2 regions of the Paenarthrobacter sp. PAE-2 genome follow, and region 2 is predicted to be linked to the other one. Evidence: riboswitches for the same ligand, from Rfam matches in the RefSeq annotation. Region 2 holds a riboswitch; the other holds the start of a gene.
What was found. A riboswitch is a leader RNA that binds a small molecule or an ion and turns the genes downstream of it on or off. The one in region 2 is predicted to bind thiamine pyrophosphate.
Positions count from the first base shown of each region.

Region 1 (3,342 bases), on a different contig from region 2:
TTGGAAAAGTGGACCAAGGACCAGGACATCTTTGCTGCCTGGCGCATTGACGAACAAATCCACAAGGCTCTGGAACGCAAGGTCTTCCTGCCGTCCGGCGGCTCTTTGGTGATCGACCGTACCGAGGCCATGACTGTCGTGGACGTCAACACCGGCAAGTTCACCGGCAGCGGCGGCAACTTGGAAGAGACCGTCACCAAGAACAATCTGGAAGCGGCCGAAGAGGTAGTTCGCCAGCTCCGCCTCCGTGACATCGGCGGCATCATCGTCATCGACTTCATCGATATGGTCCTGGAGTCCAACAGGGACTTGGTGCTGCGCCGGCTGGTGGAGTGCCTTGGCCGCGACCGCACCAAGCACCAGGTGGCGGAGGTGACGTCCCTGGGCCTCGTCCAGATGACGCGCAAGCGCATGGGCACAGGCTTGCTGGAGGTCTTCGGTGAGCAATGCGAGCACTGTGCCGGCCGCGGCGTGGTGACGCACGACGAGCCCGTGGAGCACCGCCGCGCGAATGTGGTGGCTGCCGAGCAGCACCGGTCCCACACCGAAGCACAGCAGCCGTCCCAGCGCAGTGAGCGTAAGCGTCGCCGCGGCAAGGGGGGCAACCAGGCACCGGAAGCTACGACGCCGGTCCAGCCGGCCGCTGCCCCGACGGCACCCGCTCCGGCTGAGTCCGTGGATCCCGCCCAGAAAGCCAAGGCAGAGGCTACCCGGGCCGCATTGGCGACGATCGCCGCTGCTGCGCACGCTGCACACCTGCACGATGACGAGGTGCACCGCGCCGAGGAAGCAGCCCGCGCCGCCGGTAAGGCGGAAGCAGGCCAGTCGGGTCCCGCCCAGGCGGATCCTGCCCGGAAGGCTCCTGCGCAGTCGGCTCCTGCCCAAGGGGATGCCGCCCAGGCCCCTGAGCAGGGCGGGCAGACGCAGGGCTCCACCCCGGCAGAAACTGCGGCCAGGGAGGGCCGTCCGGCTCCGGTACTGCGCTTCGGCGGAGAGGAAGTGGCTCTGCCTTTCGTGGAGCATCACGACGAACCTGCCAAGAAGCCTGCCATGAGCCTGGATCTGCTGGCTGAGGCCTTCTCGCACTTGGGTGGCACACCTGAGGTTGTCCCCGGGTCTGAGGTTGCCGGGTCTGGGCAGGACGCGCCCGGGAATGTTGAATCTGCTGAGGCTCCCGGGAGCGCCGACCCCTTGGCAGTCACGTCCGCTGGTACCGAACCCGTGGAGTCCCGGTCCGGCGCCCGTGGCCGGCGCGGCAGGCGGAACCGCAGCGCCAGCAGGGCCCAGGGCGCTGCCAACGAGACCAACGTTGAGCACCACGACGTTCGGGCCGCCACAGGTGGCGGGACCTCGCACGAAGCGAAGGCGCCGGCTGAGCCGGCAAAGAAGCCAACTGCAGCATCGGAGCCGATCATCCTGGGGGTGGGTGTTCCGGCGTCGGAGCTGTAAACAGGCACTGAAGACACAGGTGGAACGAAGGCCGCGCAGCGCATGCTGTGCGGCCTTCGTCGTGCAACGGGTCATCATCCGCCCGCTGGGGTCATATCCAGGCCGTTAGCCGCCGGGGTTCCCGGCGTGAGGGGCTTCCGGGCTAGGCTAGGACACTGACACGGGGTGCCGGGCATTGGGCCGGGCTGAGATCCAGACCCGTTGAACCTGTCCGGTTAGCACCGGCGAAGGGATGTCTCCATGACTTCAATGTCGTCTTCTGCTGTTTATCCGTTGCCAGCGGTCATCCGTACACATCCGAGGGTGTTGAGCATTGCTGGTTCGGACCCCTCCGGCGGGGCGGGGATCCAAGCGGACCTTAAAAGCATTGCTGCGCACGGCGGCTACGGTATGGCCGCCATCACCGCGCTGACGGCCCAGAACACGCGGGGCGTCAGCGGTGTGCATGTGCCGCCGGTGGAATTCCTCCGCCAGCAGTTGGAAACCGTCAGCAGCGACGTCGCTATCGACGCCGTGAAGATCGGGATGCTCGGTGATGCCGCCGTCATCAACGAGGTCCGGACCTGGCTTGCCAAGGTACGTCCCGCCGTCGTGGTCCTGGACCCGGTGATGGTGGCCACCAGCGGTGACCGGCTGCTGCGGGAATCAGCCGAGGCAGCGTTGCGTGACCTTCTGCCGATGGCGGACCTCATTACACCCAACCTTCCGGAACTGGCCATGCTGCTGGGGGAACCCGAAGCGGAGGACTGGCCTGCGGCGCTGGACCAGGGCAAACGGTTGGCCGGGGAGTGCGGCAATACGGTGCTGGTCAAGGGAGGCCACTTGCCGGGGGCGCAGTGTCCGGATGCGCTTATCAATACCAGCGGTTTGCTGCGTCAGGACGTGATCGAAGTCGGGGGCCCGCGCGTTCAGACACGGAACAGCCACGGCACCGGCTGCTCGTTGTCCTCGGCCCTGGCCACTGTCCAGGCAAGAACAGGAGATTGGGAGGCGTCCCTGCGCGAAGTCAAGCCCTGGTTGCGCGAGGCGCTGATGAGGGCTGACGACCTTGAAGTGGGCCAGGGGAGCGGTCCGATCCACCATTTCCACCACCTCGGGGAATCATCCCGGCCCGGAGCCTTCGCTGCTCTCCTGTGGAAGGAAGCCGCTGTGGAGCTGGAAGCCATCCACGGGCTTGCCTTCATACGGGACTTGGGGTCCGGGGAGTTGCCGGAGTCCGAGTTCAGCTACTACCTGGCACAGGACGCCCTTTACCTCAACGGGTATTCCAGGGTGCTTGCCCGGGCGGGTGCCCTCGCTCCGACGGAAGAAGAGCAGCTGTTCTGGGCCCGGGGTTCCCAACAGTGCCTGGACGTGGAATCCGAATTGCACCGGAATTGGCTGAGCGGCCGTGAAGCGACGACGCAGAGCGGCCCCGTCACCAAGGCCTATGTGGACCATCTGGTGGCGTCATCTGCTTCGGGAAGCTACGGCGTCCTGCTTGCTGCGGTCCTGCCCTGCTACTGGCTGTATGCGGAAGTGGGGCAGCAATTGCATGCCAACTTCGTCCAAGCCGGTTCCCCGGAGAACCATCCCTACGCGGATTGGCTGAGGACCTATGCAGACGAGGATTTTGCGGAGGCGACGAGGAAGGCGATTGCTCTCACGGATGCCGCAGCAGCTGCGGCATCCGGCCGTGAACGGGCTGCCATGAAGGAAGCCTTCGTCCAGTCATGCCGCTACGAGACCGCGTTCTTTGATGCGCCAAGACTGCATTCGTAACCCGGACTCCGCGCGTCGGATGGGAAATCAACGGCAAGGCCACGTAGAGGCTGTAAGCTGTATGGGCACGGTGCCGGGAACGTCCGTTCCTACTGGTGACAAGCGTCACGTGGTGGCTTCCGGACCCGGCCT
Region 1 is NZ_JAPDNV010000013.1:48,391-51,732, reverse strand. It holds gene OCL88_RS10450 (ribonuclease E/G) at 1-1,449, shown strand, start outside; TPP riboswitch at 1,601-1,699, shown strand; gene thiD (bifunctional hydroxymethylpyrimidine kinase/phosphomethylpyrimidine kinase) at 1,690-3,210, shown strand.
Region 1: another riboswitch for thiamine pyrophosphate. It lies ahead of thiD (bifunctional hydroxymethylpyrimidine kinase/phosphomethylpyrimidine kinase); the one in region 2 lies ahead of OCL88_RS14050 (ECF transporter S component).

Region 2 (3,342 bases):
CTTCCCCGCACCGTTGGGGCCAGTGATGGTCAACGCCCGTCCTGCCCGCACCTGAGCGGACACACCGGCTTGGACCGGGATGGGCGGGATGCTCTTGAAACCCCTCCGTCGGGGCTTTTCGCGGGAAACGGCCACGTGCTCTGCTGCGAGGAGCAACTCCGCCGGCCCCTCGGCGGTGGTCCTGGTACGGGTACGGGGCACATATCCCGGGACCCAGACTCCGGCTGTGATGAGCATGCTCCGGGCTTCGGCGAGCACCTGATCGGGAGGGCCGTCCAACAGCACTCCGCCACCGGCCGAGCCCGGCTGGAGGACCACGATGCGGTCAACCAAGTCCTTCCATACGGACACCCGGTGTTCTACAACCACCAGCGTGGCACCGGTCTTCTCCAGGCAGCGGCGAACTGCGTCCCGGACTTCCAGCACGCCGGCCGGGTCCAGATTCGCCGTTGGTTCATCGAGCAGGATCAGCCCCGGCCGCATCGCCAGGATCCCGGCCAGCGCCAGGCGCTGCTTCTGTCCGCCGGAAAGAGCCGCCGTCGGGTGGTCCAACGCGAGGCCGTCGCCGACAGCGGTACGCAACCCGACGTCGTCGAGCGCTTCATGGACCCGGGCCCAAATGTCGTCCCGGGGCACGGCAAGGTTCTCGGCGCCGAAAGCGACGTCGTCGCCCACGCGCGACAGGACTACTTGCGTTTCCGGGTCCTGCTGCATGAGCCCGGCCCGGCCCCGCTGTTCGCGAGGTGCCGCACCGTCAATGAGGAGGGAACCGGTCTCGTCCGCGTCGTCTTCCTCATCGCCCAGCACCCCGGCGAGGGCGTGCAGGAACGTCGATTTGCCGGCGCCGGACGGCCCCAGCAGCAGAACCCGTTCCCCGGGTTCGATCTGCAGGTCCAGCCCCTGGATGGCTGGTACCGTCCGGCCGGAATGCCGCCAGCCCCAGCCGTTGGCGGAGATGGCGGCGGGCCGTACCTGTGCCGGTCCCATCAGTTGAAGACTGGCTCTGACGCGGCTTTCCGGGACGCGAAGGAGCTCAGGACGCCCGTGGACGCGAGCCCGCGGGTGGCCACCCAGGACAGTGCCCCGGCGATGATTGCACCCGAAATGGTGGTGAAGGCGATGTAGGCCAGCTTGTCGACGGCTTCGTAGGCGATGTTCCAGCCCCACGGCATGAAGGAATCGTTGAGGCCGCAGAACAGTCCTGCCCCGGCACCCGCGAGGAGGGCCACCGGGAGGTTGAACTTCTTGTAGCGGAAGGCGGCGAAGATCAGTTCCGCGCCGAGGCCCTGAAGGACACCGGAGATCAGGACCGTGGTGCCGTACTGGGACCCCATGATGAGCTCACCCGTTGCTGCGACGGCTTCGCAGAACAGCGCTGCTCCCGGTTTGCGGATGATGAGCATGCCCAGCACGGCCGGGATCATCCACCCACCGGCGATCAGGCCGGTGAGGGGCGGATAAGCAGCATTCATGGGAACGGATACGAGTGCGGCGCCCTGGGACCAGGCCCAGAAGATCACTCCGCCTGCGATGGCAATCAGCGCCGCCACCACAATGTCTACAACGCGCCAGCTGTTGCCGGCCTTCTTCACGCTTGACGTGGTCATTCTTAGCCTCCTGAGGTTACAGGAGGGGAAAGTGCTCCCCGGTATTCCCGGCGGCCTGCTGCCATCCGGTTCCGGACACTCTGAGAAGCTCGACTCCCTTGCGCCGGTACTAACCGGATCAGGTTCGAGGGTCTGCGGCTGTCCGCACTCTCAGCGCCCTCGCGTCTCCTGCATGCCTGCAGGTTCGACGGCGGCGCTCCCCTGTCGTTATCAATCTGCCCTTGTGGGCGTGCCCAGTTTACACCGGAAGGGGTGCGCCGGGTTATGGGCCCGGTCATAAACCTTTTTGCTGTTTCACGGGCGCACAGCCGCGACCGGCTGCGCTGCACACCTGAGAGAATGGGGCCAGCAGGTTCAGCACACCGGATTCACAGCAGCAAGAGGGGCGCCCATCCCATGACAGAACAGCCAGCCAAGGACACCCCCGTGGCCGAACCCCGTCTTGCCGCCAGCGTGATCCTGCTCCGGGATGCGGCGGCGGGACTGGAAGCCTTTGTCCAGCACAGGGTCTCTTCCATGGACTTTGCAGCAGGCATGGTGGTGTTCCCCGGCGGTCGCGTCGATGCCTCGGACGCGGAGGGCTGGGACTACTCCTCCGAACTGCTGGAAAGGCATGCGGCCGATTGGGCGATGAGCTCGATCGCAGCCTCCGACCCGTATGCGCAAGCCGGCACGGTGTTGGCGGCTGCCATCCGCGAAGTGTTCGAGGAAGCAGGGCTGACCCTCGACGCCTCCCAGCTCCGCCCTTGGGCCAACTGGGTGACGCCCACGGACATGCCCAAGCGCTTCGACACCTACTTCTACGTGGCCAGGCCCGCCCCCGGAGCCGAACCGCAGCACCAAACCACGGAGGCCTGGCAGTCACTCTGGATGCCGGTGGAAGGCATCCTGGCGGCCGAGGCAGAGGGCAAGCTTCAGCTCATGCCGCCAACCTATTTCCTGCTCAAGGAGATCTCGGAGTTCCACAGCGTGGAGGCCGTGTGGCAGGCCGAGCACCAAGTGCGGCCCGTCCTGTCACCTCCGGGCTCCATGGCTGCGTTCCTGAAGGAACGCGGGAACAAGCAGTAAACCGCGGTCCCCCTGAATGCCACGGCTTCCGCACGCGACCGCCACTGCCGTGCCGCTAGGCTGAGGTCATGAACTTCTTCTTCAAGCTTCTGGGTGCCGGCGTGAGCCTCGGCGCGGGTTTCCTTGGCACCAAACTGGTGAACAAGGGTTGGGAAAAGGCCACAGGCCACAAGCCGCCCACAGGCCACGACGACGTCGAGACGAGCCTCCGCTCAGCCCTGACCTTCGCGTTGGTGTCGGCTTTCGTCAGCACGCTCATCCAGGTGCTCACCAGCCGCGGAACCCAGCGTGCCATTGCCCGCTTCGCGAAGTCACAGGACATCATCTAGGAGTTCCCGGTTTCCTGACACGCGTCGCTGACACCCGTCCTTGGCACCCGTCAGGGTACGCAGGGAACGGGTGTCAGTTCTCCTTCTGGCTTTCGGCTGCCCGCTGGACCACTGCTTCCAGTTCATCCTTGGTCAGCAGTTCCCGGTGTCCATGCTTGGTGCGGTACGCGGAGCGGCCCACCATGTGCGCGGAGACTGGCGCGGTGAGCAGCTGGAAGATCCAGGCCACCAGCAGGACCGGCCACACCCACCACGTCCTCATCTGCAGCCCTATGGAGGCCAGCATCAGGAACAGCCCCAGGACCTGGGGCTTGGTGGCGGCGTGCATGCGGCTCATC
Region 2 is NZ_JAPDNV010000022.1:36,797-40,138, reverse strand. It holds gene OCL88_RS14055 (ABC transporter ATP-binding protein) at 1-987, opposite strand, end outside; gene OCL88_RS14050 (ECF transporter S component) at 987-1,607, opposite strand; TPP riboswitch at 1,685-1,820, opposite strand; gene OCL88_RS14045 (NUDIX hydrolase) at 2,004-2,675, shown strand; gene OCL88_RS14040 (DUF4235 domain-containing protein) at 2,744-3,004, shown strand; gene mnhG (monovalent cation/H(+) antiporter subunit G) at 3,078-3,342, opposite strand, start outside.